One region of the Candidatus Izemoplasma sp. genome, then DNA from elsewhere that is predicted to be linked to it. Evidence: a T-box and tRNA genes for the amino acid it is inferred to sense, from the RefSeq annotation. Region 1 holds a T-box; the other holds one or more tRNA genes.
What was found. The T-box of region 1 lies ahead of leuS (leucine--tRNA ligase). A T-box ahead of a tRNA ligase gene usually reads a tRNA of that ligase, here a tRNA-Leu.
Positions count from the first base shown of each region.

Region 2: it has a tRNA-Leu gene. The T-box ahead of leuS (leucine--tRNA ligase) is inferred to sense a tRNA for this amino acid. The anticodon was not compared.

Region 1 is NZ_CEXEES010000009.1:3,485-13,634, forward strand. It holds gene citX (citrate lyase holo-[acyl-carrier protein] synthase) at 1-414, shown strand, start outside; gene AC2LE6_RS02135 (hypothetical protein) at 472-1,362, shown strand; gene AC2LE6_RS02140 (membrane lipoprotein lipid attachment site-containing protein) at 1,362-1,706, shown strand; gene AC2LE6_RS02145 (hypothetical protein) at 1,760-2,215, shown strand; gene mnmL (tRNA modification radical SAM protein MnmL/YtqA) at 2,228-3,169, opposite strand; gene AC2LE6_RS02155 (DUF1189 family protein) at 3,248-4,051, shown strand; T-box leader at 4,088-4,294, shown strand; gene leuS (leucine--tRNA ligase) at 4,339-6,738, shown strand; gene AC2LE6_RS02165 (polysaccharide deacetylase family protein) at 6,829-7,509, shown strand; gene AC2LE6_RS02170 (Pr6Pr family membrane protein) at 7,601-8,209, shown strand; gene AC2LE6_RS02175 (ATP-binding protein) at 8,421-9,083, shown strand; gene AC2LE6_RS02180 (4Fe-4S dicluster domain-containing protein) at 9,084-9,314, shown strand; gene AC2LE6_RS02185 (3-methyl-2-oxobutanoate dehydrogenase subunit VorB) at 9,314-10,150, shown strand, end outside.
Region 2 is NZ_CEXEES010000029.1:2,718-7,758, forward strand. It holds gene AC2LE6_RS05300 (GGDEF domain-containing protein) at 1-230, opposite strand, end outside; gene AC2LE6_RS05305 (iron-containing alcohol dehydrogenase) at 240-1,400, opposite strand; gene AC2LE6_RS05310 (MerR family transcriptional regulator) at 1,504-2,259, shown strand; tRNA gene AC2LE6_RS05315 (tRNA-Leu) at 2,289-2,375, opposite strand; gene AC2LE6_RS05320 (MBL fold metallo-hydrolase) at 2,442-3,263, opposite strand; gene AC2LE6_RS05325 (YerC/YecD family TrpR-related protein) at 3,304-3,600, opposite strand; gene AC2LE6_RS05330 (anti-sigma-I factor RsgI family protein) at 3,730-4,581, shown strand; gene AC2LE6_RS05335 (RNA polymerase sigma factor) at 4,674-5,041, shown strand, end outside.

The DNA.
Region 1 (10,150 bases):
GAAGACAAAACACTAAAAACACATGGTGACCAAGTGTATTTAGACTACGGTGTAAAAGGTATAAGAGGTGAAGCTCTGAAAGGATTTAGAATGTTATTTGAAAATGAATCTCATTCTGATCAAGAATATGACGATAAAAACCATCAATACATGATTGATATCTTAACTACTCTATGTGATACAACAGTCATTCATAAAAAAGGATTTAAAACAATGAAACAAATCCAAACAGATATGGATGAGATAAATAAGAACGGTGGATACATAAGCAATAAAGAACTATTCACAATCATAAGTGAAACATATAAGAAACAAGGGATAAGCCCAGGTGGCGCTAGTGATTTACTTGTTCTTAAAATGATTTATGAGAATGTTAAATACTTGATTTGTCATTCAGAATACTGTGGAATATAAAAAAGGACATTTTGTCCTTTTTATTTGATATAATGTATATAAAGGGGTTGGGATAATATGAACCGATTACTCATTTTTTTACTTCTAATTTCAAGTTTGTTTTTAACAGGATGTGAACCATCTATCGATGAAAAGAAAAAAGAGATTAATCCATATGAAGGTGAACTTCACTACTTTGATGTAGAAGATGTAACATCAATGTCAGTCCAAATGGCATATTTTAACAATGCATTTATATCAATGAATAATGATGGTGTTAATTACCATATATTCGAGGGTAGTAGTAGATATTACTATGTTCATAATGATGAAGTAGTGGTTGTTAGAGAACTTGAAGACAATTCATATGTTGGGATAATATCTTATAATACAATTACCTTTGAACTTGAAGCTTTTTATTCAGAGATAGATGAAATTTTTGATATATCTTTAATGGTTCAAGTTGATTATACAAACACATTTTCTTATCAAGATGAAAATATGGTTTATGTTATCGAAGTAAATGAAGATAACTATATAACATATATAGAATGTACGGATTTATCAGATGGTTCAAGAGTACTTACTGTTTCTGATATAAATCTAGTTGAGATTGAAGTACCAGAACATGATATATATACACCTGCTGAGTATGCGATGGAGACCAATTATTCTACTATGGAATATACATATCAAAATGAGCTCTTAACAATAACAAATGATGAATGGACTGTTACAATCAATAATAGTGGTAGATATGTACATTTTATTCATGATGGTATTACCTGGAGATATTTAGATTTTGTATATGAAGTTATGAGAGATGAAAGTAACACAGAAATACCGATAGATGAATTTTTAGTAGAACACGATACATTAGGTGAGGATTTCCTAAGTGATATTATGGATATTGTGATGTACATTGAAGATATTGATACTTTGTTTATTGAAAGTGAAGAGACAGAATAATGAAGAAAATTATATTGATACTCATTGTGACAATGGTTTTAACTGGCTGTCAAAAAGAAGAGGTAATATTTTCAGCATATGATGGTAATATCAATGTCTTACAAAGAGAAGACGTCGAGTCATATAAGTTACTCAATTTTTCACAGTTTAATACAATACATGTAAATCAAAATGATGATTATATGTATGATTACGGAGAATACCAGAAGTATATGTATTTAGATGAATCTGAAGTAAGAGTATCTGTATATGAAACAGAAGATAATGATTTTTATGCTCTTACTAGAGAATTTGGGGACGTTTATTTCTATGACTTATATGAGTATGTGTACCAGAAAATTTAGATGATTTTTCAGTCGAGTTTGGTACAAATCATTTGATTAAAGAAGCCGGACCTTTGACCTACGAACTTTGGTTAGATGAAACTGATACCGTTATCGAGGTAAAAGTTACAATTACAGACGATTCGTCTCTCTTGTGGCATTTATATGATATAAACAACACGGATTTTGAAGTTCCACAGCACGAGATTACAGGGTTATACGAGTATATACTGAGTGACATGGAACTTGATTTTATATTAACTGAAACAACCTATGCGTTCTCTGAAAATAATTGGACTTTTACATATAACTCAGAAGACTTCTTTACCCAAGAAATAACTTACTTCGGTGAAGAATTTGAGTATAATCGATTGTATGGTTTGATCTCCTACGAGAATGTAGATTATACATTTGAGGAGTTTAAAACTCTTTTTCCAACATTTGAAGATTCTCTAATTGATATCTTTCTAGAAATTGAGAACAGTGTTGTAACGATTGAATTTGAGTTATTAAGTTATTATTACGAATAAAAAAAGGACAAATTATTTGTCCTTTTTAATATACTTGATTCCTTGATAACTATTTTTACTTCTAAGTTCTTTATCAATTTCATTCATAATAATAAATTTCTTTAAACTCCACTGAGGTTCAATTAATAAATCCCTAGGAGCATCCCCTGTTAATCTATGGATAATGATATTAGGGTTTAAATGTTCTATTTGCTCAACTACAATATCTTTATACTCATCTAAAGTTAGTATCTTAAATGGTTTTCTTTGATACATTACGCCTAACGCTGTTTTCTTCATAATATGGAGTAAGTGTATCTTTATCCCTTGAATGTCCAAATCGTTTAGAAATAGAACTGTTTGAAGCATATCAACTTGTGTCTCGTTATAGAACCCATTGATAATATGAACTACTACGTCAATATTACGTTTTCTAAGCTCAGATACACAACTCGTAAAACACTCCAAACTATGTGCTCTGTTCATAAACTGTGCAGTATCTTCATGAATTGATTGAAGACCAAGTTCGACTGTTAAATACGTTTTTGTGTTTAACTCTTCTAATAAATCATATATTTCGGGATTAAAGGCATCACATCTAGTTCCTATGTTTAATCCAACAATGTTTTCATCTAATGATAATGCTTCTTCATATAGTACTCTTAAGTTAGACGCAGAATCATATGTATTTGTATTGGCTTGGAAATATGCGATGTAGTAAGCATCATCCCATTTTTTATGCATCATATTTTTAATTTTATCAAATTGAATACGTAATGAATCTGTTTTCTTACCAGCGTAATCTCCAGAACCACTCTCTGTGCAAAATGTACAACCACCAACACCACTATAGCCATCTTTGTTTGGACATGTAAACCCGCCATTTAAAGACACTTTAAAAACCTTCTTACCAAATCGATCTCGGTAATAAGCATTTAAAGTATTATATGGTTTTTCTTTTGTCATTAATTTCATAGTATCACCACACACATTTTATCACACATTTCACCTAAAAATAAAAGATATGTGTTATAATATCAAAAGGTGATAACTATGTTTGAACGATTTAGAGACAGTTTGGTAAATCCAGAGAAAATTTTATATTATAGAAAAGATTCTATCTTTAGAGTTCTTTTTGTAATGTTGTTTTATGCGACGTTAATGAGTTTGTTTATGATTGTAGATACAACAACATTTGATGGGTTAAACATACCAACTAAATCAGAGATACAAGATACCTTATATGAAGAGAACATTGATTGTCAGATTACGAGTTATAATTTGGTTTGTACTGAAGAGCAATCAGAGATGTTGTTTACATATTTTGGTTTGATAGATTTCTATATCGTTTCAGATGAAACATTAAACATATCAGAAGTATCTAAGGAAGATGCATATATCGTACTTCATGAGGATACTATTTATGCGAGTACTTATGGAATAGTCTATAGTGTACCAATAAGCACGATTTCCGAATTTGAAGGACTAGATTTAAATGAGTTAGAAGCAAACCCTGAACTTGTAAGTGAACCACTTATCACAGGTATTGAGAATTATTTACTAACGAATAAAACATTTTTGGCCTCGGTATTAATAGGGTCATCTATATTAATCAACTTTATTATTGTTAGTATTTTATCATTACTAACAGGTGTCTTCATTAGAGCAAGATACAAAGTAATCCCATATCGTGAAACATTTAGATTTGGTGTTTATGTATCAAGTTCTACATTTATTGTATTAACATTAATGAATATGATGGGTAGTAGTTTCATCTTCATTTTATTCATCGTTATATTCAACTCAAGACAAATGGGACGTCTTAATATGGCGATAAACAAAGCAATGAAAAAATAAAACTTGTCATTAAATAATGACTATGTTATATTTCTAATATAAGCAAAGAACTAGAAGTAGTAAAATAGTAGTTTGGCAAAGAGAACTGTTGGTTGGTGTAAAACAGTGTAAACATTATTTGAATTAGTCTAGGGAGCCTTTTAAGTCCAGCACGTAAGCTTAAAACGTACCTCTGCGTTAAAGAGTCGAGAGCTAGTATAACTAGAACCAAGGTGGTACCGCGGATATTCATTCGTCCTTAATTTTTAAGGGCGATTTTTTTATACATTATAAAGGAGTGATTCATAATGGAATATAATCACAAAACAATCGAAAGTAAGTGGCAAAAACACTGGTATGAAAACAAACGTTTTTCTGTCACTGAAGACAAGAATAAAAAGAAGTATTATAGCTTAGTAGAATTTCCGTATCCCTCAGGAGCAGGAATGCATGTTGGACACATCAGAGCGTATTCAAGCTTAGAAATCGTATCACGTAAACGTAGAATGGAAGGGTATAATGTATTATTCCCAATCGGTTTTGATGCGTTTGGATTACCGACTGAAAACTATGCGATTAAAAATAAAATTCATCCAAGACAAGTCACAGATCAAAATATTGAAGTATTCACAAATCAACTTCAAAAAACTGGATTCAGTTTTGATTTTGATAGAGTTGTTGATACTACAGATGAAAACTATTATAGATGGACACAGTGGATCTTTGTTCAACTATTTAACAAAGGATTGGCATTTAGAGATACAACATATGTAAACTACTGCCCAAGCTGTAAAGTAGTTCTTAGTAACGAAGACAGTCAAGGTGGTAAATGTGATCGTTGTGATACACCAGTTGTTCAAAAAGAAAAAGATGTATGGTTCTTAAAAATTACTGATTATGCAGAACGTTTACTACAAGGTCTAAAGAAACTAGATACATTACCACGTATCCGTATTGAACAAGAGAATTGGATTGGGAAATCAACAGGAGCACATGTTGATTTCAAAGTTAAAGATACAGATGAACTACTCCAAGTATATACAACAAGACCAGACACTCTGTATGGAGCAACATTTATGGTTATTGCCCCAGAACATGATCTTCTAGTAAAATATCATGATAGAATCAATAATATGGAAGATATCCATAATTATCAAGATGCCGCAAAACTTAAAACTGAGTTTGAGCGTGTTGAACTACAAAAAGATAAAACAGGAGTGAAGATTGACGGATTAACTGCGATCAACCCTCTTACAAATAAAGAAATCCCTATATTCGTAGCTGATTATGTAATGATTGGGTATGGTACGGGTGCAATCATGGCAGTACCTGCGCATGATGCAAGAGATTATGAATTCGCGACTAAATTCGGTTGTGATATCATCGAAGTCATCAAAGGTGGGGACATCACAAAAGAAGCATATACTGATACATCTGAAGGTGAACTTGTTAATAGTGATATTTTGAATGGACAATCAGTTAAAGATGCAAAAGTTACAATTGCAGAATACTTAGAAGAACAAGGAATCGGTAAAAAGGCAACAAACTATAAAATGAAAGACTGGGCATTCAACAGACAGCGTTACTGGGGAGAACCAATCCCTATAGTACACTGTGATACATGTGGGATGGTTGCATTGAAAGAAGAAGACCTACCACTTGTCCTACCTGAAATGGAAGACTTTGAACCTGGTGAAGACGGACAATCACCACTGGCAAATGTTCCTGAGTTTGTTAATACGACATGTCCAACATGTGGTGGACCTGCAAAACGTGAAACAGATACAATGCCACAATGGGCTGGAAGCTCATGGTATTTCCTTCGTTATTGTGATCCTCATAACAATGAAGAACTAGCTAGCATGGATAATCTAAAATATTGGATGCAAGTAGATTGGTATAACGGTGGAATGGAACACGTTACAAGACACGTTATCTATTCTAGATTCTGGCATTTATTCCTATCAGACATAGGGGCAGTTCCAACAGAAGAACCTTACCTTAAACGTACCGCACAAGGAATGATTCTTGGTGAAGACGGAGACAAAATGTCTAAGTCAAAAGGGAATGTAGTAAACCCTCTTGAAATCATTGAAGAATTTGGGGCAGATACATTACGTGTGTTCACATTATTCATTGGAGATTATGAACAATCAACTCCTTGGAATCCAAGTGGTGTAAAAGGAGCACGTCGTTTCCTAGATAAACTAGCGAGACTATTAGATAAAGTATCAGACAAAGAAAATGATACTTATCAAACTACACTTCACAAAACCATAAAGGCAGTAGATGAAGATATTGAAAATGTTAAGTTCAATACAGCTATCGCTAAATTAATGACCCTTGTTAATGAACTTGGAAAGGCAACACACATAAATAGATTTGATTTCGAACAAGTTCTGAAACTAATCAACCCATTTGCTCCACATCTAACCGAAGAACTATGGGAACAACTAGGACATACAGAAGACATGGTATTTGAACCATGGCCAATATTTGATCCAGCTAAATTAGTTGAATCAACAATAGAAATAGTTGTAAGTATCAATGGTAAAGTTAGAGATAAAATAACAATCAACATTGATATGTCAAAAGATGATGTATTAGCACTCGCAAAATCAACTGAAAAAATACAAACGTTACTAGCTGGAAACGATATTAGAAAAGAAATATATGTGCCAAAGAAACTAGTAAATATAGTAATTTAAAAGACGAAAGTTTTCGTCTTTTTTATTTATTAATAATTCAACCACAAAATATACACATTTATTTGTTATAATATAAGAGAGGTGATGCTTATGAAATACTTGATTATAGGTTTTGATGACAATACAGTTTACGATCGAAAAGCAGTTGAACTACTAAACAAATATAATATAAAAGGGACCTTTTATATTAACTCGGGTACTTTGAATGATTCTGGTTTTTTAACAAAAGAAGAACTAGATATTTTGTTTGATGGACACGAAGTAGCATCTCACACTGTTAATCACCTTCGTTTAAAAGAACTAACACATCAAGGTATTAAATACGAAATTGAAGAAGATTTTGAGATTCTTAAATCATATAGTAAACAGGATACTCGCGGATTCGCATATCCATTTGGAGATTATAACAAAAAAGTAAAAGATATGGCTAAAGAATGCGGTGTATCATACGCAAGAACCGTCAAAGGAACAAAGAAATTTGATCGTCCTAAAGACTTATTAGAATGGCATCCTACAATGCACTTAACTGGAATGGCGTGGGATACTAAAGATTTTGAAAGAGTACAAAAAGGATTTAATTTTTGTTTAGATAAACTAGAAGATTTCCTAGAAGATTATAATGCAGAGTTATTTCATGTTTGGTTACATTCTTGGGAGTTTAAAGATGATAAAGAGAAATGGGATATGCTAGAACGCTTCTTTAGATTAATCAGTAATGAAGAAGATATCATATCAGTAACTGCAAGTGAATATATTAAAGAGATATCGTAATGATATCTTTTTTTTATTTATATATTTCACCCTAAATCATAACAATAAAGACTAGATATCAATGTATGGTATAATTATTTAGGGTGATGATATGAAAAAAAGTATTCAAATAGTTATAATTTTACTTGCGTTAACAGGGTTATTAATCAACGTCCTTGTCAGTACGTTTGAAGATCCAATTAATTTAGGTAGAGGACTAGGGTTATTTAGGTATTACACATTACAATCAAATCTAATTGTAATGATATACTTTGTACTGTTGTATTTAGGTAAAATCAAACATGTAACACTTCATAAATTCATTGGAGGTATTGTAGTATATATTACAATCACATTAATCATTTTTGCGATTATGCTTGCTCCAACATATCATCCGACAGGATGGAGTCAGGTAAGCAATATTGTCGCACATTATATTGTACCTGTATTAGTAATATTCTACTTTTTCTACGTGAAAGAGAAATACAATTTTAGACCAAAAGATGTACTAATCTGGATTTCATATCCAGTAGTATATATTCTGTTTATGATAGTATATGGGACTATTACAAATGATTATTTATACCCGTTTTTTCAAGTCTCTGAAGTAGGGGTTTTAGGGTTGATTATAACGATATTTGGCTTGGTTTTTGTGTTCCTTTTGTTGTCATTTTCAGTTATGAAAATAGTTTCATTACAAGAAAAACAAAAAACTGAATAATGGCTATTTTAAGCCGTTAAACAGATGTAAATATTTATGAAAACGACAAATAAAAAAATATCAAAAAAAATTATAGTTTTACTGTTGAATATAGAGATTTTGTTTGATATAATGTGTTTGTTGTAAAAACGCTTTCATTTTAAAAAGTGTTTATCAATACTTAGAGGAGGGTAGAAATACCTATATTTTTAATGGAATAGGTAAAAATAATATGAAACGAATTACGATTATTGCTGGGCATTATGGAAGTGGTAAAAGTGAGATAAGTGTCAACCTCGCTATTGATAAGAAAATTGATTATATTGTTGATTTGGATATAATCAATCCCTATTTTAGAAGTAGGGGACTACAAGACTTGTTTGATGAAAAAGGAATTCATTTAGTTGAGAGTACTGTTAAAGGTATGCTGAATAGTGATATGCCTTATGTGTCAGGTGAAGGTAGAGTACCATTTGTAAACAAAGATATTACCGCGATCTATGATCTTGGTGGTACTGAACATGGTGCAAAGATTTTAATACAGTTTTCTGAATTTATTACCGACGTAGACGAAATTGATTTCTTAGTCGCTTTAAATACATTCAGACCTGAAACTGCTACTACGAAAGATATCTTACATACGATAACTTTATTAGAAGCACAAACACAGTTAAATGTAACTGGGTTAATCAACAATACAAATCTGATTAACGAAACAACAGAGCAAGATGTTATTGACGGAGAGAAAGTACTACTTGAAGTGGCCGAAAAATTACAAGTTCCGATCATGTACACAGTAGTAGAAGAACATAAAGATTTTACATACCCATTTATTGGTGAACGAATCAATTTAATTAGATACGTTGCTAAAAAGTGGACCTTAGGAGGAAAGTAAATGGCAAAAGGAAGAATTTTTATAGAGGTAGATAGATGTAAAGGTTGTGGATTATGTACAACGTATTGTCCAGTTAATATTTTAGAACTAGACTTAACTACAACGAATACAAAAGGATATACTCCTCTAATGACGACAGACAAAGAAAAATGTATCGGGTGTGGATTCTGTGCAATTATGTGCCCAGATTCAGTTATCACAGTTGAGAAATTTGTTAAGGAGGCAAAATAATGGCTAAAGTTTTAATGAAAGGTAATGAAGCAATGGCATTGGCAGCTATCAAAGCTGGTTTAGATGCATTCTATGGTTACCCAATCACTCCACAAAATGAATTACCTGAATATTTAAGTAAACATATGGCTCTTCATGGACGTGCATTCGTTCAGGCAGAATCAGAAGTATCAGCTATCAATATGGTATATGGTGCAGCTGGAGCTGGAGCAAGAGTAATGACAAGTAGTAGTAGTCCTGGTATTGCGTTAAAGCAAGAGGGAATCACATATTTAGCTGGTGCAGAATTACCAGCAGTAATCATCAATGTAATGCGTGGTGGACCTGGTTTAGGTGGTATTCAACCTTCACAAGCAGACTACAAACAAATTACACGTGGTGGAGGAAACGGGGATTACTATTTATATAGTTTAGCTCCTGAATCTTTACAAGAAGCAGTGGATTTAATCAAAGAATCATTTGATATCGCTGATTACTTCAGAAATCCAGTTATGATCGCAGTTGATGGTTTAATTGGACAAATGATGGAACCTGTAGATTTCGAAAAAGAAGTTCCTAAATGGGATTTAAAAGAAAAAACATGGGCAGCCGATGGAGATAGATCAAATCGTGGTAAAAACATTATCAATAGTTTATACCTAGATCCTAATGATTTAGAGAATCACAACTTAAAACTACAAAAGAAATTTATTGAAATGAAAGATAAGCATCAACGTTATGAAATGATCAATATGGAAAACGCTGAAATAGTAATCGTAGCATTTGGTAGTACGTCTCGTATTGCTAGAACAGCAATTGAAATATTAAAAGAAGAAGGAATTAACTGTGGTATTGTA
Region 2 (5,041 bases), on a different contig from region 1:
GTTTGAAGAGTATGGTGTAAGGGGCATCCATTGTGACACAATTCATTCCCATTTGAATCAACGTGTCTTAATATATTATTGTAGCAGTGAGCATTTACAACTTCTTTACTCATGTACCCTGTAATCTTCTCAGCACCCGAATTCCAGAAAACAATCTTTCGGTTCGAATCAACCACATAAACACCTTCATACAAGTTCTTTATTATGCTATCAAAATCCATATTATACATATATAACACCTACCTATTCGATAAACCAAAGATTTCTGTTGCCACTTCTTTATTTACTTCTATTACTTGTCCAACATTACCTAAACCTAATGCGTTGTTAACAAGTAATTCTATACTATCATCGTTTACTTCTATTTCAGGTTTCATAGATACATTTGCTCCCCATGAAACAAATAAACTATCTAATCTATCTAAGACTTTAGAATACTCTAACCCATAGAATAATTCTCTACCAAGAATATCTAATCTCATTTTCATAACTTCTTTATTATATTTCAGTGCTACTCTTGCCCAATTTGTAAACAACATCGCAAGTGCATAACCATGAGTTATTCCATATTCCTTAGTAATTGCATAGCTAAGTCTATGTGTCGCCCAATCTCCAACTTTGTCAACACCAAGTATCCAATTTAATCCTATCGTTGAAGCCCAAGATAAGTTTGATCTAACCTCATAACTATTCTCACCAGCAATATATTTGTTTGTATTTTCTATAACAGATTTTATAACACCAATACTCATTAAATCAGATGTCATAGTATTTGATGTTGGACTCATAAACTGTTCTAATATATGCATAATAATATCAATACTACCCGCAATGGTATGATGTCTGTTTACTGTAAGTGTATAAGTAGGATCAATAATAGTGAACTTAGGTATACTAATTGGATACCCAACACTTCTTTTTTCTCCAGTTTCGTCATTGCTGATAACACTATTCCCATTAGTCTCTGTCCCTGTTGCAGCCAATGTGATGATTGCTCCAATTGGCAAAGATTTAAATGAATCACCTTTTCTTAAATACACATCCCAGATATCACCTTCAAAGTATACACCAAAGCCAATTGCCTTGGCACAGTCAATCACTGAGCCACCACCTGCAGCGATAATGAAATCTACATTATTGCTTTTACATATTTCAATTCCAGATCTGACACTAGAAACATCAGGATTTGGTTTCACATTCTTTTCTTCAAATACAGCAATATCCAAATCATTACAAATTGAAATTATATCACTATATAATCCACTCTTAACAATTGAACTTTTACCATATACTAACAATACGTTTTTAGCGTTACTTTCTAGTAATTCGTCTTTCAGTTTAACTATCTGTTTTTCTCCAAAAATTATCTTTGTTGGAGAGTTGTAAATGAAATTTTTCATATGCACACCTCGTTAGAACCATTATAACATAAACCAGTAATTTTTTTTGTTTTTTCTTGACCTTACCGCTACGTTAAGGTTTATAATGTAATTGGGTGATAATATGTATAAAATAAAAGAGATATCAAAAATGTCAGGTGTAACCACAAGAACACTAAGACATTACGATGAATTAGGTTTACTTAGTCCAAAAAGAGATAAAGATTCTTTGTACAGATTATATGATGAAGACAATGTAAATACTTTGCAATCCATATTGTTCTATAGGGAACTTGGATATGAATTAAAAGAGATAAAAGATATCATTTCAGAAAGTAACTTTGATATAATTGAATCACTAAATGAAATGGAAGATAAGCTTGAATCAAAAATAGAATCATATAAGAAAATACTTAAAACAATAAAGGACACAATTCAATTAAAGAAAGGAAATATAGAAATGTCAAACAATAAAAAATTCGAAGCATTCAAAGAAGCAAAATTAAAAGAAAACAATGATAAGTACGGAATAGAGTTAGAAGAAAAATACGATAAAAAATTTATGCAACAAGCCAATCAAAAATATAAGAATAAAACTGAATCTGAAATGAATCAACACAACACATTCACAGATCAAATGCACTCTGTAATGATTCAGGCAATCAAAGAAAATGATTCAAGCAGTGAGTTATCAATGAAGATGTGCGAGATGCATAAGCAGTGGTTACTGTTCTACTGGCCAACCTACACAAAAGAGGCACATTTATCTCTTACTGAAATGTACACACAAGACGAACGTTTTACTAAATATTATGATAATATTCACCCAGGATTAGCTAAGTTCCTATTCAAAGCAATGAATGTATTTATGAGTAAATAAAAAAGACAATTTCTTGTCTTTTTTTATTATGGTACCAGTAGCCGGAGTCGAACCGGCACGACCTTTCGGTCATTGGATTTTGAATCCAACGCGTCTACCAATTCCACCATACTGGCAACTGCATATTTATTATACTATAAAACTGAAGTTTTGAAACAAAAAAAATAGCATAGATTTCTATGCTATAAATTTATTTCTGTTCCTGTTTTAATTCTTTGCAAAGAATCCTTCATACGCTGTTTTAAATCCAAGTATGCTTCATCTCCGGTACAATGCCCTGTATAGTAGGTTACTTTGCCCTTTGTAGTCATCTTCTCACTAAAGTCATCTAAATACATCGTTTGTCTTAAGTTTGAAGAATCATAATGTGAAAAATGGAATCCAGCAACAACTGCAGAGAACGGTTTTTTCTCTTTCAATTCAATTGAATCGATAATATTTTCAATACCTTTATGTGAACAACCACTAAATAATACTTTGCTTTTCCCACCATATAACACAAGGTAGATTTCATGATCAAAATCATCTTGGACAAATCCATCAATTGGATCTTTCTTCAATAGAGTATCATCTTTTATGATTTGATCTACGGCTTTTACGTTGTGGTATATCTTTATCCCATTATCTATCTTTATATCATCATTCACCATAACTAGTCTTCTTGAAAAGACTGGTTTTCTTATACCAATTGGTAAATAAATCTTCTTGAAATTCTTATATAATTTTTGAAAAGCTGTTTCTTGAATATATACTTTTGCCTTTTTGTTTTTTCTCAAAAACTTACTAATTCCTCTTCCATGATCACGATGTCCATGGGAGATAATTAGATAATCTACATCCTTAATATCTACACCAAGTTTTTTGGCATTCTTGATATATTGGTTTCCTGGACCAATATCAAACAGTATTTTTCTGTGATTGTGTTCAATATAAAGACTTAATCCATGTGCAGATTTTAAATCGTTTCTGATTGAATCATTTTCCAATAAAGTCACTATTCTCACAACATCCATCTCCTTATTATATAAAAAGACCCATTAGGGCCTATTTATTCTCTAGTTTGTCAATCATCATCTTGTATCCTTTAGGTCCATACATGTAAGACTTAGAGATTTTTGATATGGTAGCTGCACTAATCCCTGTCTCTTTTTCTATTTCCTGATATGTCATTTTATTATGAATCATTTTGGCAACCATTAATCGTTGTCCGAACGCTTCAATTTCATTTATTGTACATAAATCATCAAAGAAACGATAACACTCTTCAATTGAATCTAATGAAAGAATGGCTTCAAATAATTTATCTATTTGTTCGTTTTGAACTTTATAATGATAACTCATAGTATCACCTCGATTATTATTATAACACACGAAAAAAGATAACTTTTACATTTTTTTTGATTTTTTCCATAAAAAACCACTATTTGATTGTTATATATGTGAAAAATAAAAAAAACGGAGGAATTAAAAATGAAAAAATTAAGTATTTTATTGTTTGCTGCAGTTGCAGCATTAACATTATCTGCATGTACAGGTAATGAAGCAGAAGTTCAAGGGTATTATGTATCGGTAGATATTAACCCATCAATAGAATTCGTTGTCGATGGTGAGGATAATGTGGAGTCATATATTTTCCTTAATGAAGATGCAGCTATCCTGTGTTCAGATTTAGACTTCATAGGTATGAACATTGATGACGCAGTAGAATTATTTGTTCAAACTGCCACAGAAGCTGGATACATTGATCCTGAAGGTGAAGAAAACGCAGTATTAATTACTGTACTAGGTGAAGATGGCGATGAAGAGAATTTAGACAGAGTAAGAAGTAGAATTCACGAACGTTTAAATAGACATTTCGCAAGAAGATTCATCAACGCAGTTGTATTAAGCGAAGATTTTACACAAGAAGATTTATTACTTCAAGCAGATGAACTAGGTGTGTCAGCTGGTAAACTTAAACTGGCTTTAGCCGCTCAACTTAGCGATGACACTCTAGTATTAGAAGAATTACTAGAAATGCCTGTTAAAGACATTTTAGCAATTGTTAGAGAAATTCATGGAGAAGAATTACAAGAGTTCAAAGATGGAAAAATGGAGCAATTCAGAGAAAGAAAACAAGAACGAATTGATCAGTACAAAGAAAGAGTAGATAACTACATCAATGAACATCCAGAATTGACAGATGAAGAAATAGAAGAATTAATTCAAAATGCTAGAGAACAGTTTAGACATGAAACAAGAAATCGCTGGCAAGAACGAAAAGAAGAATGGCAAAACAAAAGAGATCAAGAAGAGTGCGAAGAAGATTGCACTGAAGTATAAACGGTAATAATTTCAAATTAGGGTAGAACCCCTTCTACCCTTCCCTTCCTATCCCTAAAGAGTTATGATACAATCTAATATGAGGTGGTATTATGACCAACAAAGAACTATTCAAAATTATCAAAGCCCTCAAGAAGAATGAAATGGAGGGTTTTGATCAGTTGTATTATGCAACAAAAGATATTGTATACTATACAATACTAGCAATTATGAAGGACCCTTCTCTTAGTGAAGACATCATGCAAGATACTTACCTCACTATGTTAGAGAAAATACACTCGTTTAAGCAAAACACAAGTGTTAAATCATGGTTAACAACAATTGCTAGAAACAAATCATTAAATGAATACAAAAAAAGAAAAAGAGAACTACAAGTTGATATGTCTGAACAAGAAGGTTTATTTGGACAGACTGAAAGTTCAAGTGAAAAAGAGCTTATTGTAAGAGAAATTCTACAGAA